Regions from separate parts of the Exiguobacterium sp. s161 genome, predicted to be linked through region 3. Evidence: riboswitches for the same ligand, from Rfam matches in the RefSeq annotation. Region 3 holds a riboswitch; each other region holds the start of a gene.

Region 1 (10,366 bases), on a different contig from region 3:
TGGAGCAGAAACGGATCTATCCATTAGGGGTTCCACGGACGGATCAGCTACTGAACACAGCACGCCAAGCCCGTGTTCGAGAAAAGTTGTATGACCGATATCCAGAATGGCGCAAGAAACGAATCATCTTACTCGCGCCGACGTTCCGAGGAAATGGACAGACAACGGCACATTACGATCAAGAGCTCGATTTTGAGAAGTTCCGTCGTGAGCTTGGACCGGATACAGTCCTCTTGCTTCGCATGCACCCGTTTGTTCTCAATCCACCAGTCGTACCGGATGCGTATGCGGATCAAATCATTAACATGACAGACTACCCGGACATCAATGATCTAATGCAGATTGCGGATATTCTGATTACGGATTATTCGTCTGTCATCTTCGAGTTTGCCTTGTTGCAGAAGCCGATGATTTTTCTCGTCAACGATCTGCAGTCGTATAAAGCAGAACGCGATTTCTACTTCCCATATGAAACGTTCGTACCGGGACCCATCGTGTCGACGTTCGAAGACGTCATTGCTTGGATTAAACGTGGGCAATTCGATACACAGAAGATCGAGACATTTGCGAATCAGTTCTTTACGTATCAGGACGGAGAAGCGACCAAACGAATCGTCGACCATATGTTATATGACACGATTCCAGAGGCGCCTGTCTATACGAAAACACCAGTGTGAATACAGAAAAACGTTCCGATTGCGTCTCCGTTTGGGGAGAGAGACGTCATCGGAACGTTTTTATTTTTGAATTGGGGCTTGATTGGCGCGAGCAGGGGTAGCTCGCAGAATGCGCACCTCTTAAAAGTGCGTCAACTTGTCCTTTGCGGACGTTCTCGGTTTGACAGGTGGAACGATGGCAGGCCAGCCGATTTGAATGACGCCGAGAACGCGTTCGTTTTCAGAAGCGTCAACGAGTGAGGCATACTCTGGTGTGAACCAGTGTTTTCCGCTCTTCCAGCAACACCCAAGACCTCGTTCTGTTGCTACCAACTGCAGATTTTGAATCATCGCAGCTGTTGCAAGTGTATCCTCTAGCTGTTGATCCGGTGTCCCTTGTACCTGACAAAGTACCGTTAAATAAACCGGGACTTCCCGTAATTTTTGTTCAGCCTGTTGACGTTGTTCAGACGTTTTCGTCTCGAATTGACCACGCGCTGTCAGTAATTCCATCAAGGCATCGACATACCGTGTTTGTCCGTCTTCGATTGCGAGAACAAAGCGCCAAGGCTCTCGTAATTTATGATTCGGGGCATAAATCGCCGTGTCGAGTAATGCTTCTACCAATTCGATCGGAACGGGTTGTTCCGTATAAGACCGGATCGACCGGCGTGTTTCAATCACTTGTTGGGCATGCATCCGTTTCATCTCCTCACTGAGTACTTTTTCACTATAAATGATAACGATTATCATTGTCAACGTTATTTGTCAGAAAACAAAAAAAGACGATTCCCGTGAGGAAATCATCTTTCGTTGCATTCGGATTAAGAGGCTTTTCGTTCCTCGTCTTGATCTTGAGCAACAGTCGTTAGCTTCTTTTTCATAAGACGAATCCGGTATAGGGCAAATAGATAATGGGCGAAATAAATCGTAAAACCAAGGAAAATCGTTAATGCTACATGAATTTGAACGCCAGGAACAGCATGAAGCTGAATGAAGAGCAAGACAGCCATTGCCATCGTATAAAGCACCATTTCCACCGATTGTGGCATGACGCGTTGACGTTTTAAGAAAAAGGAACGCATGAGTGGCAGGACGACGAGACTGACGAGACGATCAACCAGTCCGATGACGAGCACGCTGATCACCATTGCTAAACCATTTTCAAAAGCGATTAACCGTGGGAAGACAAGATAGGAGACGAGTAATAGTGGTCCAACTAATAAAAAGATTGAAATCGAGGCACGTGCGAATACGAAGAGCCCGTTGACACTTGTTAAAAAGGCACGAACGATCTTTTGTGACCAAGGGGATGGTCGACCAACTTGCCAAGCAAAACAACAAGCAAAGATGAACGCATAAAATTGCAGAAAGGCAACCATAAAGCATCTCCTTTAGATATGAAACTCATTGTCCCTAGTGTATCGATTTTAAGGCTGAAGTGCAAAGAAGAACTTTTCGTAAAGTATAAGAAAAGAGGCTGACTCAAAAAAGAATGACGCGTCTTTTCACGCCCTTTCCTCAGGCGAGACACAAGCCAGTTTTCCTGCTTCGTTGAAGCAGGAAAGCGGGTCTTGTTCGTCTCTGACAGCGCATAAATGCGCTCTCTCCTGTAGGAGTGGCGTGTGACGCGTCATTCTTTTTGTTACGAGATAAGGGCGGCAGATCATCATTCTGTCACCCTTATCTTTGTGGAAACTGACTTTTGAGTCAGCCCCTTTCGTCAATCAATCTAGATTCGGTTCTTTTTTTCCGTGCAAGAAGAAGGACAGAATCAGTGCAAGCGCAGATAAGACGGTCGCAATCCAGAACGCATCGGTGATCCCTTGGATCGTCGCTTGTTTCGTCAGCATCGTAAACCAACTCGTTGAAGCGGCTTGGGAGCTACCCAGCTGTTGACCAAGATCGTTTAAATGTTGCGAAAGCGTCGGGTCGAGCGTCGTGAACTGATTCGCATCGTCTGCCAAGTGAGCCGTCGTTTGACGGGTCATGACGGTGACGAGAATTGCCGTTCCGATGGAGCCGGCGACTTGACGAAGTGTGTTTTGGGTCGCGTTTCCGTGTGGGATCATCTTCATCGGTAAAGCGTTCATACCGGCAGTCATGATCGGCATCATGATGAATGCCATACCGAATGACCGAAGCATGTAGATGCCCATGATGGAATAATACGACGTATCCATGTTTAATTGCGTCAATTCCCATGTCCCGTACGTCATCAACGTCAAACCGAAGATAGCGAGCGGTCGAATACCGAAGCGGTCAAATAAACGACCGGCAATCGGTCCGGTGATTCCCATGATTAGTGATCCGGGCAAAAGGAGAAGACCTGAATCGACCGGTGAAAAACCGCGAATGCTTTGAAGGTAAATCGGTAAAAGCAACATCCCGCCGAACAAGGCCATCGTGACGATGACATTGATGAAGAGGGTGAACGAAAATTCCGGAACCTTTAACACACGAATATTCAACATCGGATCTTCCATCGACAGCTCACGCATTGCAAAAGCAGCAATTCCAATTAAGCCGATGACGATCGTGCTGATGACGATTGGGCTATCCCAGCCGTCATTCCCGGCTTCACTGAATCCGTAAAGGAGACTCCCGAATCCGATCGTACTAAATAAGACGCCCAGTGCGTCGAAAGAAGGTTTCGAGAGTGGCTGCGTCAGGCGGAACCAGGCTGTACCGAGTAACAACGTCACTAATCCAAAGAACGACATCGCATAAAACATGACGTGCCAGTCATAGTTTTGGATGACATATCCCGTGATCGTAGGTCCGACAGCTGGAGCCAGAATCATCGCGATTCCGAGCATTCCCATGGCAGCACCGCGCTTATGCGGTGGGAACAATGTCATGAAGACGTTTGATCCGAGTGGCATCAAGATACCAGCACCCGCAGCCTGAACGACACGACCGATCATCATGACCGGGAAGTTCATTGCCATCGAACAGATGACCGATCCGAAGAAAAACAGTGTCATCGAAGCGAGGAACAATTGACGGAACGTGTAGCTTCGCATCAAAAAGGCACTGATCGGAATCAAAATCCCGTTGACGAGCATGAAGCCCGTCGTCAACCATTGGGCAGTGGATGTCGACACGTTAAAGTCATTGATCAGAACCGGTAACGCGACATTGATCAACGTTTGGTTCAAAATAGCAATGAACATACCGATGAGTAAGACCGTCAGTACTTTCGGAATACTGACGTTTTCAGTCGATACCTGTTTAGAAGGTGCTGCGACTGGTGGTGTCACGGTCATCGTCGGTTCCGCCTCGAGGGATTCCTCAAGAGTCGGTCCGTCAGTCGCCAGTGCCATGTCGGATGGGCGACTTCGACGGGCAATCCAGTTGACGCCGATGATGATCAGAATCGTGAACGCACTGTATCCGAACAAGAAGGTAGTAGACATGAACGTCCCTCCTTAATCCTTATGAATGCGGACGGTCACATTCATACCAGGTCGAATGTCGAGTGATTTTTCTTGCGAGAGTGAGACTTTAACAGGAATGACTTGTGCGACTTTCGTGTAGTTCGCATTTCCGTTTGAAGAAGGCATCATTGAGAACGTGGAAGCCGTCGTCATACCGATTTGCTCGACTTCACCAGAAAGTGTCGTGTCCGGGTAGCTGTCGACGTAAACATCCACTGTTTGTCCGACTTTGATTTCATCGATTTCTGTTTCTTCGATGTTCGCTGTGACCCAAAGGTCGTTTAAGTCAAAACCATAGGCGAGAGGTGTACCTGCTGCGACGAAGCCGTTCTTTGTCGCCATCGACTGAACGATCGTTGCTTTTGAGGGCATTGAAACCGAGAGATCCGTCGGTTTTTGTCCAGCTTGTGCCGTCATGACGTGTCCGACTGTTGCGCCACTGGCAAGTGATTCGCCTGTTTTCGCAGACCAGTCTGTTAATTTACCAGCGCTTGGGCTCGCAACCGTTATCATCTTACCGTCGATTTTCGCATTGTCTGTTTTGACATAGCTCGTTGCTTGATCGTAATAGTAGTATCCGACAACACCACCACCGATTAAAACGATGAGTGTCACGATATTGATGATCAATAATTTTTTCATACTCATGGGTGTGTTAGCATCCTTTCTTGTGTACAATCGATTCAAAAAAAGTACTCCTCTGGGGGGAGGAGTAATTAATATAGTTAATTATATGGAACGTTAGCTAACAAACAACCGACAATTTCCGACAAAATGTTGGAAAAATAGATGATAACGGATTCATTAATGAAAAGAGGATGAAAAAGGAGTGAAATATGGATGAATGAGAGCCGTGATCCCCGACCAAAACGGTCACGTGACCGTATTACGATGGAATTATTTCGTTTACTGAAGACGCACAGCTTCTCGAGCATTACTGTCAAAATGTTGACGGATGGAGCAGGTGTGAATCGTTCGACCTTCTACGCACACTATACGGATAAGTATGATTTGCTCGATCAAGTCGTTGAGGAGCAAATGAAAGCACTTGAACAAGCGATTCGGATCACGGGTACAGGAACTGTCTTTCCGACAGTCGAGCAGGTGAGTCGCTATTTTGCTCGTTTGTTCATTCATATCGAAGAAAATGAACTATTCTATCAGACGATGCTCGTTCAAGGACCGATCAAAACGTTCATCTCTCGTTTTCTCGATACATTGAAAGAGAATTATCGAATTGTGTTTCGACCGCAAATCACAGAAGAAGCTACGTTCGTCGATCGAGACTTATTATTGAACTATGTCATTGGTGGACAGTTAGGATTGTTGATTTCTTGGTTACGAAACGGTCGACCGTATTCATCAGAATACATGGCAGAACAATTAAGTCGGATGATCGTCTTTGGAACGGTTGAGAGTATCGGTTTTCCTAAAGAGACGGAATGAAGACGTAAAAAAAAGACACTTCCCTGCGGAAGTGTCCAATCAGTTTAAGCTTGTCGGAATGCAAGTTCTTTCGTATAGATCGTACTCCGGTTCCGTCCGCTTTCTTTTGAATAATACAACGCTTTATCTGCCTGTTGTAATGCTTCAAGTGACGTATGCGAACCACTGGAATGTGAAATCCCAAGTGAGATCGTAATTTGCAGATCAGGTACATCTGCTGTTGGGAACAGGTTACGTGCGACCGTCAACCGAGCTAGTTCTGCTATTTTTTGCGCTTCTTTCGCCGAAGTACTTGGTAAGATGATTAAAAATTCTTCACCACCGTACCGTCCGACGAGGTCGTCTGGACGGGTCAAGGAAGCGAGAGTCATGCCGAGTTGGCGTAACACATCATCGCCCGCATCATGACCATATGTATCATTGACATGCTTGAAGAAATCGATATCGATGAGTACAAGCGAATAGCCTTGGTCGGTCGAGCCGACAAGCGAAAGCGAGTCATCCAGGCGACGACGATTGGCGAGCCCTGTCAAAGCATCCGTCATGGCGAGTTTCTGCTGATACTGGATGTTTTCGAAGTGACGGCGTAATTCCGTCAGCAATCGAAAAGCGACAAAGCCAGCTAATAAATTAAAGAAGACGTACGCAATCGAGATTTTAAAGAATGTCGACCAGCTGTGCGTCAGGACGTAGATGGCGGGTAACGAATAGAGAATACCGACCAACACCATAAGCTGAAAATGACGCATCGAGACATGGACGAATCGACGAATGATCCCGATCGTCGTGATGAACAAGACGATGATCAACGTCGATAAATAAAATCCTTCCATTTGATCAACTGGTGTTAAAAAGTAACGTGTCCCGATGATCATTGCACCAGCAACGATGGCGCTTGGGAAACCACCGAACAGCATGGCAATCGCGACGGGAACGATACGTAAATCAACACGGGCGACATCGATTTGAATCCCATTGAACATCAATAAGACCGCAATCAAACCAGAGACTGCTCCGAGTATAAGTCGAATGCTCCATTTGGAGTTCAATGAAATACGCGGTTGATTCCGAAACGGTAAGAACAAGAGAGTAATCGTTGTAAACAGTAGACAAAAGTTAATGATGAATTGATTCATGATGGACAACAAATCCTCCCAGCTCCCCAACTAACAGATTTCCATATATATACTTCCAGTATACTCAACTAGATAACGGTTAGACAGGCATAAATGTTTAGATGAAAAATAAAAAACGGTAGAAAATCTACCGTTTTTAAGAAGATGAAGTAAGAGAATCCTCATCCATCGTCAGTAAAATTTTATCAAAGACACGAATCATCGTTTCCAGCTCTTCTTCCGTCAATGTACCGAAGCGATCTTGTAAATAGTTTTTCCGGACGATTTCGAGATCCCGAAATGCACGTTCTCCGTCATCCGTCAAAGCGAGGACGATTGAACGACGATCTTCCGTCGAGCGTGTCCGTGTGACATATCCTTGTTTATACAGCTTATCCGTCAAAGCAGTGACTTGACTCGTCGCGAGCTCAAATTGTTCCGCAAGAAGCGTCGGGCGCTGAGGACCATTTTCTGAAAGGCTTCGTAAGATGAAAAATTCACTCCGGGTCGCCGTTCCTTCAAATAGCCGGTTAAGTTCACGTCGCAGGGTACGAAGAATGACACGCATTTGTTCCTCGAGTCGATAAGTTAGCAAATCACGTTCCTGTGGCATGCAAGCAGCATCCTTTCTCTCAGTGGACTTCTACCATTTAGTGTACTAAACATATCGGATTTTTACCATCGACTACCCCAGATTCGAAAAAGGCAATTGACAATTTCGTGGCGTTTTGTGTAATATGGCGTAGTAATAACTAACTTAATTCAGTTCTCACTCAACCAGTGGGATGGAGGTTGCAGTTCTTAAGAGTACGGTTACGGATGTCGTCAAGCGACAGATGAGGTGACCTGAAAGGAAGAATTGCCGAAATCAATCATCGCTTTGAAGATGATCGATTGGGATTAGATCAAATAGGTCTAATACTGTCACAAGTCTGGTATCACCTACTTGTGGAGAGCTATCTTTCACGACGGTAGAATGAGGCGCATCCATTTTATTATGTTGCGTTCTCATCTTCCATCTGGAAGATGAGGGCGCTTTTTGTTTTTTCATTCAAAAAGTGTCCTCTCAAAAATTTATTAAAGAGAGAAGCGAACGAAATGAACAATCTAGATGTGAAACAAACAACAGATTCGACAGCAGAAGGATTAAAACGTGGATTACAAGCCCGTCATATGTCAATGATCGCCATCGGTGGAGCGATCGGAACAGGACTCTTCATTGCGTCCGGTGCTTCCGTCGCAGCAGCAGGACCAGGTGGTGCGCTCCTATCGTATGCAATCGTTGGTCTGATGGTTTACTTCCTAATGACAAGTCTTGGTGAAATGGCAGCGTACATGCCGGTCGCTGGATCCTTCTCGACATATGGAACAAAATTCGTCGATCCATCATTCGGCTTTGCACTCGGCTGGAACTACTGGTACAACTGGGCAGTCACGATCGCAGTTGAACTCGTCGCAGCACAAATCGTCATGACGTACTGGTTCCCGGATGTTCCTGGATTTTATTTCAGTGCCTTATTCCTCTTACTCATGATCGGCTTGAACTACTTCTCCGTTAAAGGATTCGGGGAAGCGGAGTATTGGTTTGCGATGATTAAAGTCGTTACCGTCATCGTCTTCTTAGTCGTCGGTGTTGCGATGATTTTCGGTGTCTTTACATCGGAGCCACCGGTTGGCTTTAAAAACTTTGCTCTTGGCGATGCACCGTTCGTCGGTGGGATTCCTGCCGTCATCGGAATCATTCTTGTTGCTGGATTCAGTTTCCAAGGAACGGAGCTCGTCGGGATTGCCGCGGGTGAGTCGGAAGACCCGAAAAAGAACGTTCCTAAAGCAGTCAAACAAGTTTTCTGGCGTATCTTACTTTTCTACGTCTTCGCGATTTTCGTCATCGGAATGCTCATTCCGTATACGAGTCCGAACTTGGTTTCGAATGACATTACGGACGTAGCGGTTAGTCCGTTTACGCTCGTCTTTGAAAAAGCAGGTCTTGCGTTCTCAGCAGCACTCATGAACGCCGTCATCTTGACGTCTGTTCTATCTGCCGGAAACTCAGGTATGTATGCTTCGACTCGGATGCTTTATACGCTTGCTCGCCAAGGAGATGCACCGAAGTTGTTCGCGAAAGTATCGAAAAACGGTGTACCGCGTAACGCTTTGCTCGCAACAGGAGCAATCGGTGCACTCTGTTTCTTGACGTCAATGTTTGGTGGACAAGTCTACTTGTGGTTACTCAATGCTTCCGGTATGACAGGATTCATCGCATGGCTCGGGATTGCAATCAGTCACTATCGTTTCCGTAAAGGATTCCTTGCACAAGGTCACTCGTTGAAAGACTTACCATATGTGGCACCAGCGTTCCCATTCGGTCCGCTGTTCGCATTCGGTCTTTGTTTCCTCGTCATCGTCGGTCAAAACTATGCCGCATTCCTTGCGGATCAAATCGATTGGGTCGGAATTGCCGCAACGTATGTTGGTATTCCATTATTCCTTGCCTTCTGGTTAGGACATAAATTCAAAAATCGAACGTCGATCGTTCGTTATGACGAGATGGACTTCCCGGAACATCCACGTCAATCATAATGTGTGAACCACCTTCTATAAATGAAGGTGATTGAGATTGAAGACAAAGTGCAATTTTTCTCTGATGAGTCTGATGAGAAAGATTGCGCTTTTTTGTTCGTTTCGAATCGTTTTTCCAGGGACAAGCATCGCTTCGCTGCAGGGTCGCTCTTGCTTGTTATTCCCTAGGAAGCGATGTCGAGTGAACAAAACGCTTCTCTGATTCTCCTGACGGTATAAAAAAGAATGACACGTTACACGCCACTCCTACAGGAAAAAGCGCAATTTTGCGCTTTCAGAGACAAACAAGACCCGTTTTCCTGCTCGACTGGAGCGGGAAAACTGGCTTGTGTCTCGTATGAGGAAAGGGCGTGAAAAGACGTGTCATTCTTTTTTTGAGTCAGTCCATTTTCTGCAATCGGAACCACCTTCTATTGAAGGTGGTTTTTTATTCCCTTAAATGAAAACGTTCTCTAAAATATAGTTTTGAAAAAGTATAAAAAAGGAATCAATGAATAAGTATTCAAAAATAGAAATATGAATAAAGAATAGGGGGGAGACGCATGACTACATCTGAATTATTTTTCACATTAGGTTCTGCAGCGTTTTTCATGTTGCTCGTTGCTTACATATCCTACCGATTGACGCGTGGGAAAACACAAGGCGTCGATGAATACTTCTTAGCGGGACGAGGGCTAAGTGGCGTTTTCATTGCCGGATCGCTACTGCTGACGAATTTGTCGGCAGAACAGTTGATTGGACTAAATGGACAATCCTTCATGGGAAACATGTCGAGTATGGCGTGGGAAGTCACGGCGGGATTTGCTGCCATCATCATGGCGATTTATCTACTCCCGAAGTTTCTCGGGCTTGGTATCTCGACGTTACCGGAATACTTAAGTCACCGGTATGATGAGACGGTTCGCCGGATGACAGTCTTACTCTTTTTACTCGGATATATGTGCGTCACGATTCCTTCGATGCTTTATTCGGGTGGGATTGCTGTCTTGCAGCTATTCGATGTTCCGGAACTATTTGGTCTTAGTTATACGCAATCCCTTTGGTTAGTCGTCTGGGTCGTCGGGATCATCGGAGCAATTTATGCGATTTTTGGAGGACTACGTGCGGTGGCTGTCTCGGATACCTTGAA
Region 2 (10,366 bases), on a different contig from region 3:
ATGTCCCGGTGTCTATGCGATCGGGGATTGTTCCGGTGCCACACACTCGCTTGCCCAAGCAGCTGCTAGCGGACTCCATCTTGGACATGCCTTGACGCAAAACAGCCGGTCCCTCTTCGCTTAAGCGGAGAATGACCGGCTTGTCTTATTTCTTGAATGCTTCGTACACTTTCAATTGTTTCCCTTTGACCTTCGTCGTCTTCATCGCCCGGAGGACAAGCGGACCTTTCCCGTTGAGGATATCGACATACGTCAACGTATCCTGAATCGAGATGATGCCGATGTCGTCTGCTGTGACGCCTTCAATCTTCGCAATCGTTCCAACGAAGTCGACGGCACGGAGTTTTTTCTTCTTCCCACCGTTAAAGAACAATTTCATGATGTCCGCATCAAGCTGTTCCGTTTTCGAAGAACGCGTATCTTCCGTCGCCATTTTCTCTTCGAATGCATCCGCTGTCCGCATCAAGTCCTTTTCCGTTGGTGCTTGGCGACGTGTCAGTTTCCCGTGATACTGCTCGATTTCCTTTAGGCGACGTTCGTCTGCCGGTGTGACGAGACTGATTGCTTGTCCGGCTGCTCCTGCCCGCCCCGTCCGACCGGTCCGGTGAACGTAGCTTTCTCGTTCGACAGGGAGATCATACTGGATGACGTGCGTGATGTTCTCGATATCGATGCCGCGTGCTGCGACATCTGTTGCGACAAGAATTCGGAACTTCCCGGCACGGAAGGCTTTCATCGCATCGAGTCGATCGTCTTGTTCCATCCCACCGTGAATTGCTTCAACTGGATAGTCATGGGCGCGTAGACCATTCGCGACGAAATCAACGTGTTCTTTCGTCCGACAGAAGATCATGCAACGATCCGGGTTTTCAGCGACGAGGACATCTTTTAAAATGGCGAACTTCGTCTTGTCCGTCACCGGAATATAACTATGCGTAATCGTCGAGACGACGGTCTCGCCCGCTTCGATTCGTTTTGGTGCCTCCATGTAACGATCACTCAACTGTTCGATGTCTTCTGGGAAGGTCGCAGAGAATAAGAGTGTCATCCGATCTTTTGGTAACTCGGACAAGATAGCGTCGACTTGATTGAGGAAGCCCATATTCAGCATTTCATCGGCTTCATCCAAGACGACGTAACGGATTTTCTCAAGCGATAGCGTGCCCCGCTCGATATGATCGCGTACACGTCCCGGTGTACCGACGACGACGTGTGTCTTTTGTTTGAGTTCCGTGACTTGTCCACGGAACGGTTGCTTGCCGAAGACGGCCGTCGCTTTGATCCGCTTATAGCGTCCGATGTTCATGATGTCTTCTTTGACCTGCAAGGCCAGCTCACGTGTTGGCGTCAAGACTAAGACTTGTGGTTTGTTTTCTTCCCACTCGACGAGTTCACACAGTGGGATCGCAAACGATGCCGTCTTTCCGCTCCCCGTCCGTGATTTGACGATGACGTCTTTTCCGGATAATACGACGGGGATGACCGATTGTTGGACTTCGGTTGGTGTCGTGTAACCGAGTTGCTCGATCGAATCGAGAATCGGTGTGCTTAAGTTAAAATCATTGAATCGTGTACGTGTCATAGAATGTCCTCATTTCTTATCGTAAAAAAAGCTTCCCACCGAAACGATGAGAAGCCCAACGAATTATTTGGATGCTACTTTATCTTTTTTGATTTGCTTACTACGTAATTGACCACATGCCGCATCGATGTCTGTTCCGTGCTCGAGACGAACACCACAGTTCAAGCCGTTCTTTTTCAACGTATCGTAGAACGTCGTGATATCTTCAGACGTACTGCGCTGATATTGACCGTGCTCATCGACTGGATTGTACGGAATCAAGTTGACATACGTCAGGTGACGTTTGTCTTCGAACAGTTTTGCTAGTTCGACTGCGTGTTCTTTTTGGTCGTTGACGCCACGAAGCAAGATGTACTCGATCGTGATTTTACGGTTCGTCGTTTGAACGTAATAATCGATCGCTGGCATCAATTTCTCAAGCGGGATCGCCCGGTTGATTTTCATGATTTGCGTACGCAATTCATTGTTTGGTGCGTGAAGCGAGATGGCTAAGTTGACTTGGAGTTTCAAGTCAGCGAACTTGTAGATCTTGTCTGCCAAACCACTTGTTGAAACCGTGATGTGACGTGCACCGATCGCAAGACCATTGTGGTCCTTGATGACGTTTAAGAAGTCAACCATGTTGTCGAAGTTATCGAACGGTTCACCGATACCCATGACGACGACGTGGCTGACACGTTCTTCGTTACCGACTGCATCGAGGTGATGTTGGACGTTCATGATTTGCTCAACGATTTCGCCTGCTGACAAGTCGCGGCTCTTCTTGATCAGACCACTTGCACAGAAGCTACAGCCGATGTTACAGCCGACCTGTGTCGTAACACAGACAGAAAGACCGTACTTATGACGCATCAGAACCGTTTCAATCAAGTTGCCATCATATAATTTGAAAAGGAACTTGATTGTTCCGTCTGCTGATTCTTGCTTGACCGCTTCTGTCATCGAGTCAATCGTAAAACTCTGATCTAACAACTCAAGGCAATCCTTGTTGACATTCGTCATTTCCGCGAAAGTCGTGACACGTTTACGGTAGAGCCAATCCCATACTTGTTTGGCACGGAATGGTTTGTGCCCTTGATTCGATAACCATTCTGTCATCTGCTCAAGCGTTAATCCATAAATGGATGGTTTATTCATTTCGAAAGACCTCATTTCTTTTTCCAGAACTACAACATTCCTTTATCTTAGTAAAAATCAGCGCGTGACGCAACGTTCAAATCCTAAATGTTCACTTTCTGTAAATTTTTTGCGCCACTTTCGATCAAATCGACAGACTCCGACGTCCGAATTGAACGACTGCTCCAGTCAAGAACACGAGACAGAGGACAAGTAAAAGAATGGAATGAAGAAGAAAATGATTCGTTCCTTCTAGTAATTGCGTCGTATTGAATAAGGAGAAGACGGATAGATAACGGAGCCACTCCGTCTTGTCACTTAGCTCCGACAGAATCGTCAAGACGATCGATAGAACCAGCACACTACCGGCAAGCGAAAAAGCACGACGTTCTTCGTCAAATAACGTCGCAACGAATAACGTAAAGGCGCCGATCGCCAAGAGTAACAATAGCGCATTGAGCTGAATCCGCCATAAGATGACGTCATTGATCGAAATATCTGTCATCCACCAGTCGGATACCATCAAGACAAGTCCATTCAGTCCTACGAGAACCATACTTGCGATACCCATGACGATCGCGACAGCAAACGTATACGCATTCCGGGTGATCGGGGCTGCGAGATAGACGATCAGCTCTCCGTTGTCGATCGGTCGCGCAACGAGGCGCGCTGCTAATGAGAGCAAGAATAGACTCGCAATGACTTGAAAGATCAATCCATAATAGTTCCCTCCGAGCAGATCCAGTACATTATCGAATCCCGTCACCTTATCGTATTGAAATGCTTTTAAGACTTCTGGAGGTAACGCTTCTAGTTTTGTTTCTAGTAAACCAGTCTTCATCATCGATGGATAAAGCAACGCAAGCATCAATAAGTAGAGACTCGTTCCAATCGCATAAGCAAGCACGGGCTTTCTGACCTGCTTGAATAAAGAGCGGATCAACAATATCACGACGATTCCTCCTCTCCATAATAATGCAAGAAGACCTGTTCTAAATCATCTGCTGACGGACGAATCAGCCGTACATCGTACTGGGTTAAATAAGCGATCGCCTGATTCAAGCTCAGCGTCTCATCCGTTTGAAAACTGACTTCCAGCCGCTTCGGTTCAACACCGACTTGCATCGCGAACTGTGCTGCTTCCACCTCCGTTCGGAAGACGATCGTGTACGTCTTTCGACTCGATCGAACCAACTCATGAATATCCGATTCGACGATGATGCGCCCTGCTTTGATTAAAGCCGCTCGATCGCACGATTTTTCCATCTCCGGAAAGTGATGTGAACTCATCAGAATCGCTTTTCCAGCATGCTTCTCCTGTTCAATCCACTCTAAAAAACGCTCTTGCATCAAAGGATCGAGTCCACTGGTCGGCTCATCAAGTAGATAGACGGGTGCATCCTTCATGAAGCAACCGACAAGTGCCAATTTTTGTTTCATCCCTTTTGACATCTTGCGGATTTTCGTCTTCGTCTCAAAAGGAAATCGTTTCAACAACAGTTGTCGCCGTGCCGGATCGCTACCGTGTAGTCGTTGCATCAAATCCAGCATGTCTGCTCCCGTCATGTCTCCAGGTAAACTAATCTCCCCCGGCAAATAACCGACCAATTTCTTCACTTCTTTACTTTGCTTCCAGCAATCAAAACCACCGATCGTCGCCTTTCCACCATCCGCAGCCAATAGTCCCATCAAATGTCGGAGTGTCGTTGATTTTCCAGATCCATTTGGTCCGATGAAACCGAATATCGTACCCGGATCAACTGTAAAACTGACATCGAATATTCCACGCCCCGGTGCAAACTCTTTCGTGACATGCTCTAAACGGATCATCATCCGACCTCCTTATCTTTTATTTCTTTCCTCACTGTATTCATACCCGTTTTGAAGCAGTTTGTTCGGATCAAAGCGATAGATGACGAACCGCTCGTCATGATTTTTTTCATAGAGGTCTCGTAATCGAATCTCATCGACTTGCTCGAATACGGTATGACGCTCCAAGTACTCCCGGTATTCATCGGTCGGGTAATACAAGATGAGATCAACCGAACGCGGGGAACGTTCGACCGAACTTAAAATGTGATCGATCACTTTCATGAAAATTTGTGAAGAGAATGGATTGAAGAAATAAAACTTATTCGTCTCATCCGGAATGGCATACTGCTCGGCATACGTCTGTTCAAATCGCAAACTTCCGGAACGCCGCTTCCGTCGACTTTGGTAGTTCGCCATATTCCGGAGTGCGTCCTCGTAAAATTGTCCGTTCATCTCGATTCCGATGACGGAACAATCGAATCGGTCGTGTAAGTAAAAGTTCAAACGCCCTTTCCCACACCCGAAATCAATGACCGTGTCCTGTTTTTGAAACAAATACGTTTCGCATAATTCGTCTAGTGCCGCATAAGGCGTTGGTTCATAGCGATTGTAGTGACTAAACACACCATAGAGGTGTTGCATCTCAATGGTCTCGATTCGTAATCGTTGATCGTATTCCTGTTCATTCATTGTCGTTTGTTCCTTCTTTCCGGCATTCTTGCCTTCATCGTACTATACTGAAGAAGTACGTTACTCGTTTTTTGAAAGGGGATTTTATGATGATCGTCGTTACGAACCGGATTAAAGTCAAAAAAGGGATGGCTGCAGCTCTCGCTCCTCGTTTTACGCGTCCAAGTGGACTTGATACGATGGACGGATTCATCCGCGTCGAGGTCTTATTGACGCAAAACATCGAAGAACATGATGAAATGAACGTCAACATGTACTGGGAAGACATGAAGAGTTTTCAAGCATGGCGTGAGAGTGACGATTTCAAAGCGTCACATAGTCGACCTGCGAGTAGTGAGGCAGGAGAATCGCCAATGCTCGGCAGCGAGATTCTGACATATGAAGTTGCTTCGGTCAAAGAACGCGCATGATGCACGAAAAGGACTCGTCTCGAGTCCTTTTTTATATACCTATACACAAATAGTGAAAGGGTTTAATTGTCTCAAATGGTATTATTTGTTATTATAGTGCCAATACAGAGAGAGAGGGTTCTTCATGAATTCATTAACTATATTTGAACAAGCCATTCGTAGCTTACCTGATGATCGTACGTTACGACGTGATGAATTATGGACGGACGATTTTTTATTGCAACAGGAGAACGAGCTGACCGTCTATTATTCTCCGATTGGCGAATATGTCAATACTGAAGCAAAAGTCGTCATCATCGGGATCACACCAGGTTTTGAACAGATGCGAATCGCTTTCGAAGAAGCAACGGATGCCCTCCATCATGGGGCTTCACTAGAAGGGACGGCACGCATCGTCAAATATGCAGCCAGTTTTGCCGGAACGATGCGACGTAACCTCGTCCAGATGCTTGATACACTCGAGCTTCCAGCATTGCTCGGAATTGAGACGGCTACTAGCTTATTCCATCAACATCAGAAATTATTGCATCCAACATCACTGTTAAAGCAACCCGTCTTTTATCGCGAAAAGAATTACTCGGGTCATCAACCGAAAATTAGTCGTAGTCCTTTATTGAGGCACTACGCGGAAGAACACTTCGTCGCTGAGATCAATCAGTTACAAAAACCAGCGTTATTAATTCCACTCGGTCGGGTCGTCGAGACGCAAGTCCGTGGATTGATTCAGGATGGACGAATCGAACAACATCAGCTTCTTTCCAACTTCCCCCATCCATCTGGCGCGAACGGTCATCGAAAAAAACAATTCGAAGAAAACCAAGCCTATTTGATGAAACAGCTCATTCAACATTTTGCCGAATGAGCAACTTTGTCTTAAATTATCAGAATATATGGTTGAATCTTTTTTGAAATACGTGATAAAGTGTCCATAAGAACAGAATATGACTATTCTATCGATGAGGTAGAGGCGCGATTTCAATCAGTACTTGGTCCGAGGATGACAACGAAGACGACTACAGGAAAGGTGACATCGCCGAAATGACAGTATGCGTCGAGCATACCGTCGTTGGTCGATTCGGGAAATACCCGATCGATTGCCATACATAACAGTTGTATGGAGCGCTCCAATTCGGCTAAGAAAGACGCATCCAGCGAGGGTGTCGGCTTTGTTGCCGGTGCCCTTGCTTTTTTTGTGCCGCGGGGTCTCATCTTTAAGCCATTTTTAAAGAGGAGGATATTTTTCATGGTCAACTATTCAGATTCCATTATTGCCCTTGTACCTGCTTTACTAGCTATCTTATTAGCCATCTTTACCCGAAAGGTCGTTCTTTCGTTAGGTGTCGGCATTCTCGTCGGTGCCCTGTTACTTCACCGTTTTAACCCGATCGATACGGTAACCTATCTCGGCAAGAATATCTTTAGCCTCTTTTGGGCGGATGGTGCCTTGAACGAGTGGAACGTTTTATTACTTGTTTTCTTGTTATTGCTCGGTGTCCTTTCCACATTAATTCAAACATCTGGTGGCGCTCGCGCCTTCGGTGAATGGGCTTCTACACACGTCAAGACAGCGCGTGGTGCACGCTTAGTCGCCTTCGGTCTCGGTATCTTGATTTTCATCGATGATTACTTCAACAGTCTCGCTGTCGGCAATGTCAGTCGTCCGCTAACGGATCGCCGTGGTGTCTCACGTGCGAAGCTTGCCTATTTGATTGACTCAACAGCTGCGCCTGTTTGTGTCATCAGTCCGCTTTCGAGTTGGGGCGCATTCATCATTTCCATCATCGCCGGTATCTTAACGACGCACTCGATTACGGATTACTCAGCGTTTAGTGCTTTCATGATGATCGTTCCAATGAACTTCTATGCGATTTTCGCGTTACTTTTAACACTTTACATCGCTTACTCTGGCGTCTCTGTCGGACCGATGAAACAGCATGAACGCCGCGCTGCGAATGGTGAACTTTTTGATGCGTCAAAAGGAACACCGATGGGGATGGCAAAAGAGGTCAACGAACATACGAACGGAAAAGTCCGGGATCTCGTCGTTCCGATCGTCGTTCTCGTCATTGCTACGATCAGTGCGTTACTCGGGACAGGTGCTCAGGCACTTGCAGCCGACAACCGTCCGTTTACTTTAATTGGAGCATTTGAGGCAACAGACGTCACACGCTCACTTGTCGCAGGTGTCGTCATCAGTTTAATCGTCGCTTTCTTGATGCTGATCGGACGAAAAATTCCGGGTCGCGATTACCGTGCAAGCATCGTCGCTGGTATGCGTTCGATGTGGCCAGCAGTCGTGATTCTATTATTTGCTTGGACGATCATCGCTGTTATTGGTGATATGAAAACAGGCGATTATCTCGCAAGCTTCATCAGCAACTCGATTTCTGCTTCGTACTTGCCGTTCTTATTATTCTTGATTGCCTGCTTGATGGCATTCTCGACAGGAACAAGTTGGGGCACATTCGGGATCATGTTGCCAATCGGTGCGGATCTCGTCATGGCTGTCGATGCCTCACTCTTATTACCGACGCTTGCTGCTGTTCTTGCTGGATCTGTCTTCGGTGACCATTGTTCACCGATTTCCGATACGACGATCCTCAGTTCGACAGGGGCTGGATCCCATCATATCGATCACGTTACGACACAGTTACCGTATGCGCTAGTCGGTGCCGTCACTGCGGCAGTAGGTTATTTAGTCATCGGTTTCACGGAGTCTTCGGTCTTCGGTTTCATCGGAGCTCTTGTCACATTCGTACTCTTCGTCGTCGTCTTGAACGTTCTCTCGAAAAAAGGCGAAACTGCTTCGGATTTACAAACGGATTGATGAAATGAAAAAGGGACTGACTCAAAAAAGAATGACGCGTCTTTTCACGCCCTTTCCTCAGGCGAGACACAAGCCTGTTTTCCTGCTTAAATGAAGCAGGAAAACGGGTCTCGTTCGTCTCTGACAGCGCATAAATGCGCTTTTCCTGTAGGAGTGGCGTGTGACGCGCCATTCTTTTTGTTACGAGATAAGGGTGGCAGATCATCATTCTGCCACCCTTATCTTTGTAGAGACCAACTTTGAGTCAGCCCCTTTTTTTCGACTTCATGTCATGTCTTATACCATAAGTTCACACACATCATTCGCGAACGCTACCGGATCCTCGAGTGGAAGCCCTTCGACAAGTAATGCTTGTTGATACATCAGTTTGGTATAGCGCTCGAATTTTGAACGATCGTTTTGATACGCCGTTTCAAGAGACTCGAACACTGCGTGTGACGGATTCAATTCAAGAATCTTGACCGCTTCTACCCCTTCATTATTCGGCATCGCCTTCAGAATTTTCTCCATCTCGATCGAGACAGCGCCGTCCGTCGCAAAGCAGACAGGATGCGATTTTAGACGTGTTGAGGCTTTGACTTCCTTGACTTGCCCACTTAGCACTTCCTGCATGGCTTGGAACATCTCTGCTTGTGCGTCCGTCGTCTCCGCTTCCTCCGCTTCAATCCCTAAATCGCTGCTCGTGACCGACTTGAACGTCTTCTCGTTGTACGTCACGAGCATCTGGATCGCGAACTCATCGATCTCTTCCGTGAAGTACAAGATATCATACCCTTTATCACGGACGAGCTCGGATTGTGGTAATTTATCCAGACGATTCGTACTCTCACCAGCGGCGTAGTAAATATGTGCCTGATCTTCCGGCATCGCTGCGACGTATTCTGCGAGTGTGATCAACTTCTTTTCCTTCGCCGAGTAGAAGAGGACCAGATCCTGCACCTGTTCTTTATGCATGCCATAATCATTATACATACCGAACTTCAGCTGGCGTCCGAACGCTTGATAGAATGTTTCGTACTTCGTGCGATCCTCGCGCAGGAGGGCTTCGAGTTGTGTCTTGATCTTACTTTGGATATTTTTCGCGATCAATTTCAATTGACGATCGTGCTGCAGTAACTCGCGCGAGATGTTGAGCGATAAGTCTTCCGAGTCGACCATCCCTTTGACGAAACTGAAGTGATCCGGCAACAAGTCGCTGCATTTTTCCATGATTAAGACACCGTTGGCATAGAGTTCAAGACCCTTTTCAAATTCCTTCGAATAATAATCGTACGGTGCCTGCTCTGGAATGAATAAGATCGATTGATAACGAACAGCGCCGTCGACACTGATATGAATGTATTTCGCCGGTGTGTCGAAACCATACCGCTTCTCTTGGTAGAAGTTCGTATAGTCTTCGTCTGTCAATTCCCGTTTATTCTTCCGCCAGATTGGCACCATGCTGTTGATCGTCTTGACGACTTCGACCTCTTCCGTCTCGTCACTGCCTTCGATTGGCTGACGTTCGAGTTCCTTCATCTCGATCGGATAACGGATGAAATCCGAGTATTTTTTGATGATGCTACGCAGACGATATGTCTCGAGGTATTCATCATACGATTCTTCTTCCTCGTTCACCTTGATGTGGAGTGTAATCTCCGTTCCGACGGTTTCCTTTTCGACTTCCTCGATCGTATAACCTTCGACACCACGCGATTCCCATTTATAAGCGACCGCACCGCCGAATGGTTTCGTAACGACAGTGACGACGTCTGCGACCATGAAAGCGGAATAGAATCCGACACCGAATTGACCGATGATATCATGACCATCTTGTGCTTCGTTTTCTGCTTTGAAGGCAAGCGATCCACTCTTCGCGATCGTACCGAGATTTTCTTCTAGTTCTTCCTTCGTCATTCCGATTCCCGTATCACGAATGATGAGTTGACG
Region 3 (10,366 bases):
AATTCTCGGATTTACACGGGAGAGCAGACGATTGAAGACGGCTTCATTCGTTTTGACCGAACAATCGAGGCGATTGGCCCCATGTCGAAATTCGAGGAAATCGCAGGAGAAGAGATGATCGATGCGCAGCATCAATCACTCATTCCGGGAATGATCGATGTGCATATTCATGGGGGATATGATGTCGATGTCATGGATGGAGATGTCGAGAGGTTGCGTCATTTCAGCCGACAGATGTTACAAGAAGGTGTGACATCATTTTTAGCGACGACGATTACTCAGGACTGGGGAAATATCACACGCGCGCTTGAGACGGTCCGAGAAGTCGTAGCGCAAGACGATACAACGATCGTCGGCGTTCATCTTGAAGGACCATTCATCAATCCGGATTATGCGGGTGCACAGCCTCACGAACATATCGTCGAACCGGATGTCGAGCAGTTCTTGAAATGGCAAAAAGCAGCAGGGAACACGATCAAGCTCGTCACATACGCTCCGGAACGCCCGGGAGCACGGGCGTTCGAAGAAGCGGTGCGCTTGACGGGTGCGATTCCGTCAGCCGGACATACAGACGCGACGTATGCCCAAAACCAAGCCGGTCACGTCACGCATGGTACCCACCTCTACAATCAAATGCGGGCACTTCATCACCGGGAACCGGGCACGGTCGGATATTGCCTCCTGACACCAGACGTCTATGCGGAGATCATTCCGGATGGGATTCACAGTGCGCCAGAAATGGTCGACTTCGCCTACCGAATGAAAGGCGCAGATCGACTGATCGTCATCACGGATGCGATGCGTGCAAAAGGATTAGCTGATGGTGAATATGAGTTAGGTGGTCAGGCTGTATTCGTTCGAGACGGTGCGGCACGTCTTGAAAACGGAAGCTTAGCTGGAAGTGTCTTAACGATGGACGCCGCCTTACGGAATATCATCGCCTATACAGGCTGTTCGCTCGAAGAAGCGGTCCGCATGACATCGGTCAATGCGGCAAAAGAACTTCAATTGACTCAAAAGGGAAGCCTCTCGGTCGGCAAGGATGCGGACATCGTCCTGCTCGACGAAGCGCTACACATTCAAGAAACGATTCATCGTGGTACGCGACACCGGATCACGAACGGAAAGGAGTCTACCTCATGAAATGGATGATCGTAGAAAAAGGAGAAGAATTAGCACAGGTGGCCTATCAATTTTTGAAACAGGAAATTGAGCGTCACCCAGAAGGTTTGACGGTAGGACTGGCAACGGGAAGTTCACCGGTCGGCGTCTATGAAGAATGGCGGAAGGATTCGCTCGATTGTCGACATGTGACGACGGTTAATCTAGACGAATATGTCGGTCTCAGCCCAGAGCATCCACAAAGTTATCATACGTTCATGCAAGAGCATCTATTCAAAGATGTCGCGTTTAAGGAATCATTCGTTCCAATCGGGGACACAGAAGATCCCGTGCGCGAAAGTGAACGATATGAAGCGCTCGTCCGCAATCGAGGAATCGACATTCAATTACTTGGAATCGGAGCGAATGGACACATCGCCTTCAATGAACCAGGTACACCGTTCGATGCTAAGACACACGTAACGGAATTGACAGAGTCGACACGAGAAGCGAACCAACGATTCTTTGATCGATTAGAAGAAGTACCGACGAAGGCGATCACGATGGGAATCGGTACGATCATGGAAGCGAAGAAAATCCTTCTCGTTGCTTCTAGTGAACGAAAGGCAGAAGCGGTTCGCGACATGATGGAAGGTGTCGCAACAACGGATTGTCCAGCGACTGTACTCAAGCGTCATGCTGATGTCATGGTGATTTTGGACGAAGAAGCTGCATCTTTATTGTCAGATGACGCTAAACGTACAGGACGAGCGGCTTATCTGAATTTCATGAAAGTATGACGATGGAAGAGCGATGAATCAAAAGGGATAGAGACAATCATTGGATTGACTCTATTCCTTTTTTTTATTCTGTTGAGCCTAGTCTCAAGCGATTTTTTATTTTGATAGAAAGGCATCAACAGGACATATACCAAGATCATTCAATCTCATGATACAGCGCACTAAGGGTCCATTATTTTTTCAGTGCAACGATTCCATACGATTTCTTTAATCGAAACGTAAATTGACATTTCATTAAATGTACGGATAATGGAGATTAGCGAACTTTACGGAAAATTTACATGAAAATGAGGGTTTACATGATGGAAACGCGATCCGCACGAAAGAGACAACCAAGTGCTGGCAAGATGTTCTTAAAGGTCATCGCTGCACTCGTCCTGCTTGTCACAATCATCGGTTCTGGATATGCTGGAGCTGTTTTTATTAAAACGCAAGAAACATTGGCAAAGACGCAGATTAAGATTCCTGGCTCAAAGGTGAGCTCTAAATATGATGATGTTCCGTCTGAATCGTTCTTGATTCTTGGAACGGATGAAACGAAAAAAAGTAAAGAACGAAATGAACCGGCGCGATCAGATGTCATGATCGTCGGAATCTTAAATAAAAAAACGGAACAATTAGTGTTGACGAGTATTCCACGTGATTCACTCGTGAACATCGATTATTCGAAATACGATGTACCTTATGGTAAGACAGGTGTTGAGCAAGATAAAATCACCCATGCCCATTACTTCGGTTCGATGGATCAATCGAATTCCTATAATGGGATTAAATTAGCACGTGAAACGACAGAAAACCTACTCGGTATTCAAATCAATCACGTTGTTAAAGTTAATTTCCAAGGATTTGTTCAATTGATCGATGCATTGGACGGCGTAGACATCGATGTACGATATGCGTTCAAAGAGCAAGATTCAAAACGTAAAGCCGGTACTGTCACTGTTGATAAAGGGATGCAACATTTAACAGGAGAGCAAGCACTTGCTTACGTCCGGAACCGTCATGATGATCCGCTCGGTGATATCGGACGCGGTCAAAAACAGATGCAAGTCATTCAGGCGGTCGCCAAAGAAGCGGCAAGTTTCCGTTCCCTCAGTGCATACCGTGATATTTTGGATGCTGTCGGTGATAACGTCGAAACGAACTTAGGTCCGAACGATTATACACGCTTAGCAGATTTCACAGCAGCGCTACGTAATACGACGGAGTACCAACTCGCTGGAGAAGGCTACATCGGTATTAGCGGGAAATGGGAATACCATCTCGATCCGAATCAATTGGAGCAAGTGAAAAGTAATTTAGCGAAAGCGATGCAAGGTCAAGAAGTCGAACCGATCAAGGAAGAGACAGACCCGGCACAAAGTACGACAGAAGAGTCAATTCCCAATACAGAAACTCAACAATAAGCGTTGGAAAATCCCCTTGTATCGTCACTGTACGACGATACAAGGGGATTTTTAGCGTTGGCGTTCCATTTCGACGGTGAAGGTATAGCGGTCGCCGCGGTAAGCGGAGATGACGTATTCAAACGGTTGCTCCGTCGCGAGATACGTCAGTTGCTCGACGGATAAGACAGGCGAAGCGGTCGATAGACCAAGATGACCCGCCTCTTCCTTTGTTGCAAGACGTGATTCGAACGTTTGACTCGCACGTCCAAGATTTAATCCGCTCGCTTCTGCAAATGCATAGAGCGATGCGGTCGCGACGTCTTGATCGAGTCCAGGTAAGAGCTGTTCCGGGATATAGACGGTCTCAAGGGCAAGCGCTTGCTCATCTGCGATTCGTAAACGTTTCAATTCATACACGGATGCCCCTTCGCGAATCCGGAGCTTGTTTGCGATCGTCATCGACGCGTCGATGATTTGATAGGAGAGAAGCGCACTCGTCGGTTCTAGTCCAAGATGTTCCATCTCTTCCGAGAAACTCGTCAAGCCAGACAGTTGCATGACGATTTTTTTATTCGCGACGAATGTTCCTCGTCCTTTTTGACGAATCAAGTAACCGGCGTTGACCAAGTTTGAAATGGCTTGCCGGACCGTCATTCGGCTAATTTGATGCGCTTCCGCAAATTCGCGCTCGGACGGAATTAGATCGCCAGGTTGAAGAACACCGCTTTCGATTTGTTGTTTTAAGGCAGCTTCGATTTGATAGTAGATGGGGAGTGGTGAATTTTTATTGATATGCTGAATCACGGCATTTCGTCCCTTCGCGATCGGTAGTCTTTCGTCTAGTGTACTAGGAAAAAGGCAAGCCGACAAACGATTCTGGATGAAATATGGCATAATACAGAGTGAAACTGACAGAGAAAGGTGGTCGAGGCATGCGCCCCGAACAAATAGAATCCGATGTCCGAACCTTTCAGACATCCATTCGCGCAACAAAACAAGTAGACGGCTATTGGGTTGCTTTAGAGAAAAGTTACTTCTATCCGGAGAGCGGTGGACAGCCGGCGGACCGTGGAACATTGAACGATCAACCGGTCCTTGACGTCCAAATCGAAGACGGTGTCGTCTGGCACCAACTGGCGACGCCGCTCACAGGTGACGTCACCGGGATCGTAGATGACGCAGTCCGGATTGATCATGCGGCGCAGCATACGGCACAACATGTCATCTCTGCAATCCTACAAGATGAATCAAATATCAAGACACTTAGTTTTCGGACGGGAAGTGAGGTCTCGACGCTTGATATCGAGACACCTGAATGGACAACTCTGCAACAAGAACAGCTGGATCGACGATTACGCCAGGTGATTGAACAAGGATTACCGATCACAGCGACCGAGTATGACGAGGCGGAAGCGCTACGCTTACCATTACGAAAAACACCACAAGTCGAAGGACGAATTCGCGTCGTTCAAATCGGTACACTCGATTATAGTGCCTGTGGTGGAACGCATCTCGATTCGACGGCACAGCTCGAGTCGATTCTCTTTACTGGAGTCGAACGAATTCGTGGAAATATTCGTCTTTCTTATGTCGCAAAGGAACGGGCATATCAACTCCTACAGGCAGAACGACGAGCTTTACGGGAAGCAGCGCAAGCCTTGTCGGTCAAACCGGTTCAAATGCTAGAAGCCGTCCAAGCGTTACAAGAAGAGCAGAAACGCTTAACGAAACAGGTCGAACACGCCCAGGAACAACTCGCGACGTTCACACTCGCTCATGCTTTAGAACAACAAGAAGGCATTCTTGTGTTTGAACATCTGGATGAAGAAATCAAAATATCCGAGCAACTTGCTAAAGCGATTCAAGAAGCGGGACGCGTCGGCGTCGTCTGGAATGCGACGACGAACAAGCTACTGATGAGTAGTCCGGGTGAACCCCATCTCGGGAAGTTCGCTAAATCACATGTTCAAGCATTCAATGGGCGAGGCGGAGGAAGTGCGCTTCAGGCACAGGCACAATTTACGAATCGGGATGATGCGATGGCATATGTCAATCGATTACGGGAGGAATATCAGTCATGACAGTCATTCAAGTACGTACAGCAGAACAACATCAAGCCGTCCGGATGATCCGGGAGCGTGTCTTCGTCGAGGAACAAGGCGTACCACGCCATCTTGAATATGATACACATGATGAAACAGCGATTCATCTGCTTGTCCTCGATGAGCAGAGTCGACCGGTCGCAACGGGGCGTACCCGTCCATATGACGACCAACGGATGAAGGTAGAGCGTGTCGCGACGCTAGCGACAGCGCGAGGAAAAGGATACGGTGGCGAGTTGATGCAGGCGATGGAACGAGTCGCACGTCGCGAAGGGAAGCAATTGCTAACACTCGGCGCACAAGTCCAAGCGATTCCGTTTTATCAAGGACTCGGTTATACGATCGTCTCCGATGAATTCGATGATGCGGGCATCCCACACCGGACGATGGAGAAAAAAATGTAAGTCATTTTGAAAGAAATCCTGCAAAAAGGGTTTCTTTTTTTTGTTTTCTATGTATATATATATAATTCATAATGAATTTTTATACAGGCAGATGAATTTAAAACCAGGAGGGAATTATACATGTCGAAACAAAAATTGATCTTAGCTTACTCTGGGGGACTTGATACATCGGTAGCCATCAAGTGGTTGAGCAAGGACTATGACGTCATTGCCTTATGCATGGATGTCGGAGAAGGAAAAGATTTATCCATCATTAAAGAAAAAGCACTCCTCGTCGGTGCGATCGAATCGATCGTCCTCGATGTTAAAGAAGAATTCGCACAAGGCTTCGTTTTACCGGCACTTCAATATGGCGCGCATTACGAAAATGCCTATCCGTTGATTTCAGCGCTTTCGCGTCCGTTGATCGCAGAAAAGCTTGTCGAAGTCGCGCATCAGCACGGTGCGACGGCAGTCGCTCACGGATGTACCGGAAAAGGGAACGACCAAGTCCGGTTCGAAGTTTCAGTCGCAGCACTTGATCCATCACTCGAAGTCATCGCACCGGTCCGGGAATGGAAATGGTCACGGGAAGAAGAAATCGCCTATGCGAAAGAAAACAACGTGCCGATTCCGATCAACCTCGACAGCCCATACTCAATCGACATGAACCTTTGGGGACGGAGTAACGAATGTGGCGTCCTAGAAAACCCTTGGACAGAGCCACCGCAAGACGCTTATGCGTTGACAGTAGCGCCAGAAGACGCTCCGGATCAGGCAGAAGAAGTCATCATTGGCTTTGAAGCAGGTGTTCCGGTCTCGATCAACGGAACGACGTATCCACTGGCGAAACTGATCACGGAACTGAACATCATCGCTGGTGCACATGGGGTCGGACGGATCGACCACGTCGAGAACCGTCTCGTCGGTATCAAATCGCGGGAAGTCTATGAGTGCCCAGGCGCAACGGTGTTACTCAAAGCGCACGCTGCACTCGAGACGATTACATTGACGAAGGACGTCGCGCATTTCAAACCACTACTCAGCAAACAATACGCAGAAACGATCTATAACGGTCTCTTCCATGCACCATTGACGAAAGGCTTGAAAGCATTCCTGACGGCGACACAACAGGACGTCACAGGAGAAGTTCGCGTTAAACTGTTCAAAGGAAACGCAACCGTGACAGGTCGTCAGTCCGCTGTCTCACTCTACGATGAGAAACTTGCGACGTATACGAAAGAAGACGCGTTCGATCATGAAGCAGCAAAAGGCTTCATCAAATTACACGGACTTGCCGTTTCGACGCATGCGAGCGTACATCGTCAGGCGGGTGTAACGAAATGACCAAACTCTGGGGTGGACGTTTTACGGAAAGTGCTTCCGCTCAAGCGGAAGCCTTCGGAGCATCGATCACGTTCGATCAAAAATTAGCGAGCGTCGATTTAAAAGGCAGTCTCGCACACGCGCAGATGCTATTTGAACAAGGGATCCTCGCTCAAGACGAGTGGACACAAATCGAGCAAGGACTGAAGCAACTGGAAACGACGTTAGCGGATCATGTGTATACGCTAGCAGATGAAGACATTCACATGAATCTCGAGCGTCTATTGACGGAACAGATTGGTCCGGTTGCAGGAAAACTGCATACGGCACGGAGCCGAAACGATCAGGTCGCAACGGATTTACATCTATGGATGGAACAACATGTTGAAGCGTTGACGACGGCATTACGCGAGCTCCAATCGGTCATCACGGAACAAGCGGAGCAACATATCGAGACGGTCATGCCAGGGTATACGCATTTGCAACGGGCACAACCGATCTCGCTTGCGCATCATTTGCTCGCTTATTTCTGGATGTTCGAACGTGATGTCGAACGGTTGACGGATAATCAAAAGCGGATCCGGAAATCACCGCTCGGGGCAGGCGCGCTCGCGGGGACGACATTCCCAATCGATCGTTTTCGTTCTGCCGAGTTGCTCGGTTTTGAGTCAATCTATCCGAACAGTCTCGACGCTGTCTCCGACCGCGATTTCGTCATCGAATACCTCGGGATCGCCTCGACCGTCATGATGCATCTCTCGCGTTTTTGTGAAGAAATCATCATCTGGGCATCGCAAGAATTTGGCTTCATCGAGTTGTCTGATGCTTTCTCGACAGGGTCGAGCATGATGCCACAGAAGAAAAATCCTGATTTCGCTGAATTGATTCGTGGGAAAACGGGGCGCGTCTACGGCAATCTGATGGGCTTCTTGACGACGATGAAGGCATTACCACTCGCTTACAACAAAGACATGCAAGAGGATAAGGAAGGGGTCTTCGATACAGCAGATACCGTTCTCCAATCCGTTCAAATCTTCACCGGAATGATTGAATCTGCGACGTTTAAGACCGAAGCGCTCAAGAAGGCGACAATGCAAGACTTCTCGAATGCAACGGAACTCGCCGACTACCTTGTAACGAAAGGCATACCGTTCCGGGAAGCGCATGAAATCGTCGGCAAAGCCGTCCTTTACTGTGTGCAGAACGGTTGTTTCCTGAAGGATTTGAACCTCGAGACGTATCAAACGTTCCATCCTGATATCACGGAAGACGTCTATCCGCTCCTCGATCCGGTTCAAGCAGTAGCACGCCGGACTAGCTACGGCGGGACAGGGTTTGCTGCCGTGTCGGAGCAACTCGAACTCGCGAAACAGCATCTTGCGAATTGACGAATTTTGAAAAAAAACAGTCAAATGACTGGATTTAACAAAAGATGTCTGCTATAACTGTAACTAACAACCGACAGATAGAGGCGCGGATGACATGAGTAGCATCATTCTTGAAGGCAAGCATGCCGAATGATGTGAAAGGGGAAGTCCGCCGAAGTGAACGAGAAGATGCTTCTTCTCATTTGCTGGTACAACGGTTAAGATCCGTTGTACTGCCGAAACCGATGTTTCGGAGCGCTATCTTACGTAAAAGAACGAATGACTTTGTCTTCGTTTGTCCGATCGTGATAACGACGGGCCGTAGGAACGCTCCTACCGGCCCGTCGTTTTTTTCTGTATCGGGACAAAGGAGATAGGATTGTGACAACTGTACTTAAATTTGGTGGAAGCTCGGTTGCGACTGTCGAACAGATTCAGTCTATTGCGAATTATTTGAAGAGTCGCGCAGCCGAAGGTGAAAAACTTGTCGTCGTCGTTTCAGCGATGGGCAAGATGACAGATTCTTTGATTGCTCAGGCGCAAGCCATCACAGATCGCCCCGAGCGCCGAGAACTCGATCGTCTGCTTGCCATCGGAGAAGAACAGACGATTTCATTACTCAGCATCGCCCTCAACTCACTCGGCGTCAAAGCGTTATCGCAAACAGGCGCTCAAGCGGGAATCAGTACGATGGGATTGCATACGAAAAGTAAGATCAAACAGATTGATGGAAATCTATTACGACAAAAACTCGAAACATACGATGTCGTCATCGTCGCTGGATTCCAAGGTGTCAACGAACTCGGTGATGTCACGACGCTCGGACGTGGTGGATCGGATACAACGGCTGTTGCCCTTGCGGCAGTCCTTGATAAACGGTGTGAAATCTACACGGATGTCGACGGTGTCTATACGGCTGATCCACGAATCCATGCTGCTGCTCAACCGATTCCGCACATCTCATATGATGAGATGATGGAGATGAGCGCCCTCGGGTCGAAGGTCATGGAAATGCGGAGTGTCGAACTAGGAAAAAAATACGGCGTACACATCTTCGTCGGGAAAACACTTGAATCGAAAAGGGGAACATGGATCATGGAAGCGACGGAAACAATGGAACAAAAAGCGGTGACGAGTGTCAGTGTGACGAAGAACGTCTTGACGGTATCAATCAAACACGTACCGCAAACGAATGCAGCAGTAGCCGATATCTTCGAACTGTTATCCAATCGCCACGTCAACATCGACATGATCAGTCAAACGACGTTCGACAGTGACATTTTCTTATCGTTCTCATGTCCACTCGATGAGGAAGAGTTCCTCGATGAAGCATTGAAAGACATCATGGATCGCTTCACGACAGTCAAGGTCGATCGCCATAATCAACACGCAAAATTATCTGTCGTCGGAATCGGGATGCGGGATGCAACAGGTGTCGCTTCGAAGTTGTTCGCAATCTTCCGAGCGGAGAACATCCCGTTCTATCAAGTTACGACTTCAGAAATCAGCATCTCGTACACGATTGCACAAGCAGACATTGAACGGACGGTTGCAGCGATTGCAAACGCGTTCGAGTTATAAGGAGGAAAACAGGATGTATCATGTAGCCGTCATTGGAGCAACCGGCGCCGTCGGTCAAAAAATGTTACAAGTCCTAGCAGAACTGGACTTCCCGGTCAGCCACCTGTCCGCTTACGCTTCTGCTCGTTCAGCAGGGAACACGGTACAGTTCAAGGGAGAAGATATTACGATCCAAGCGCTGACGCCAAATATCACGGAAGACGGGATCGATGTCGCGTTGTTCGCAGCAGGCGGAACGATCAGTGAGCAATATGCCCCGTTACTAGCTGAAAACGGAACACTCGTCGTTGATAATTCAAGTGCTTTCCGGATGCAGGA

Evidence for each region. A riboswitch is a leader RNA that binds a small molecule or an ion and turns the genes downstream of it on or off. The one in region 3 is predicted to bind lysine.
Region 1: another riboswitch for lysine. It lies ahead of KNQ14_RS14940 (amino acid permease); the one in region 3 lies ahead of KNQ14_RS13440 (aspartate kinase).
Region 2: another riboswitch for lysine. It lies ahead of KNQ14_RS11615 (Na+/H+ antiporter NhaC family protein); the one in region 3 lies ahead of KNQ14_RS13440 (aspartate kinase).

The regions. Positions count from the first base shown of each region.
Region 1 covers NZ_JACSNH010000007.1:105,814-116,179, reverse strand. The annotation lists gene KNQ14_RS14980 (CDP-glycerol glycerophosphotransferase family protein) at 1-677, shown strand, start outside; gene KNQ14_RS14975 (nitroreductase family protein) at 798-1,355, opposite strand; gene KNQ14_RS14970 (hypothetical protein) at 1,481-2,038, opposite strand; gene KNQ14_RS14965 (DHA2 family efflux MFS transporter permease subunit) at 2,384-4,075, opposite strand; gene KNQ14_RS14960 (HlyD family secretion protein) at 4,088-4,744, opposite strand; gene KNQ14_RS14955 (TetR/AcrR family transcriptional regulator) at 4,937-5,542, shown strand; gene KNQ14_RS14950 (diguanylate cyclase) at 5,587-6,678, opposite strand; gene KNQ14_RS14945 (MarR family winged helix-turn-helix transcriptional regulator) at 6,815-7,270, opposite strand; lysine riboswitch at 7,436-7,624, shown strand; gene KNQ14_RS14940 (amino acid permease) at 7,756-9,237, shown strand; gene KNQ14_RS14935 (solute:sodium symporter family transporter) at 9,780-10,366, shown strand, end outside.
Region 2 covers NZ_JACSNH010000004.1:80,944-91,309, reverse strand. The annotation lists gene KNQ14_RS11660 (NAD(P)/FAD-dependent oxidoreductase) at 1-124, shown strand, start outside; gene KNQ14_RS11655 (DEAD/DEAH box helicase) at 146-1,582, opposite strand; gene rlmN (dual-specificity RNA methyltransferase RlmN) at 1,646-2,719, opposite strand; gene KNQ14_RS11645 (ABC transporter permease subunit) at 2,844-3,650, opposite strand; gene KNQ14_RS11640 (ABC transporter ATP-binding protein) at 3,647-4,531, opposite strand; gene KNQ14_RS11635 (SAM-dependent methyltransferase) at 4,541-5,200, opposite strand; gene KNQ14_RS11630 (heme oxygenase) at 5,290-5,610, shown strand; gene KNQ14_RS11625 (uracil-DNA glycosylase family protein) at 5,735-6,472, shown strand; lysine riboswitch at 6,565-6,743, shown strand; gene KNQ14_RS11615 (Na+/H+ antiporter NhaC family protein) at 6,854-8,437, shown strand; gene htpG (molecular chaperone HtpG) at 8,714-10,366, opposite strand, start outside.
Region 3 covers NZ_JACSNH010000005.1:176,636-187,001, reverse strand. The annotation lists gene nagA (N-acetylglucosamine-6-phosphate deacetylase) at 1-1,143, shown strand, start outside; gene nagB (glucosamine-6-phosphate deaminase) at 1,140-1,901, shown strand; gene KNQ14_RS13470 (LCP family protein) at 2,201-3,307, shown strand; gene phnF (phosphonate metabolism transcriptional regulator PhnF) at 3,359-4,093, opposite strand; gene KNQ14_RS13460 (alanyl-tRNA editing protein) at 4,222-5,370, shown strand; gene KNQ14_RS13455 (GNAT family N-acetyltransferase) at 5,367-5,795, shown strand; gene KNQ14_RS13450 (argininosuccinate synthase) at 5,916-7,121, shown strand; gene argH (argininosuccinate lyase) at 7,118-8,488, shown strand; lysine riboswitch at 8,559-8,736, shown strand; gene KNQ14_RS13440 (aspartate kinase) at 8,849-10,048, shown strand; gene KNQ14_RS13435 (aspartate-semialdehyde dehydrogenase) at 10,062-10,366, shown strand, end outside.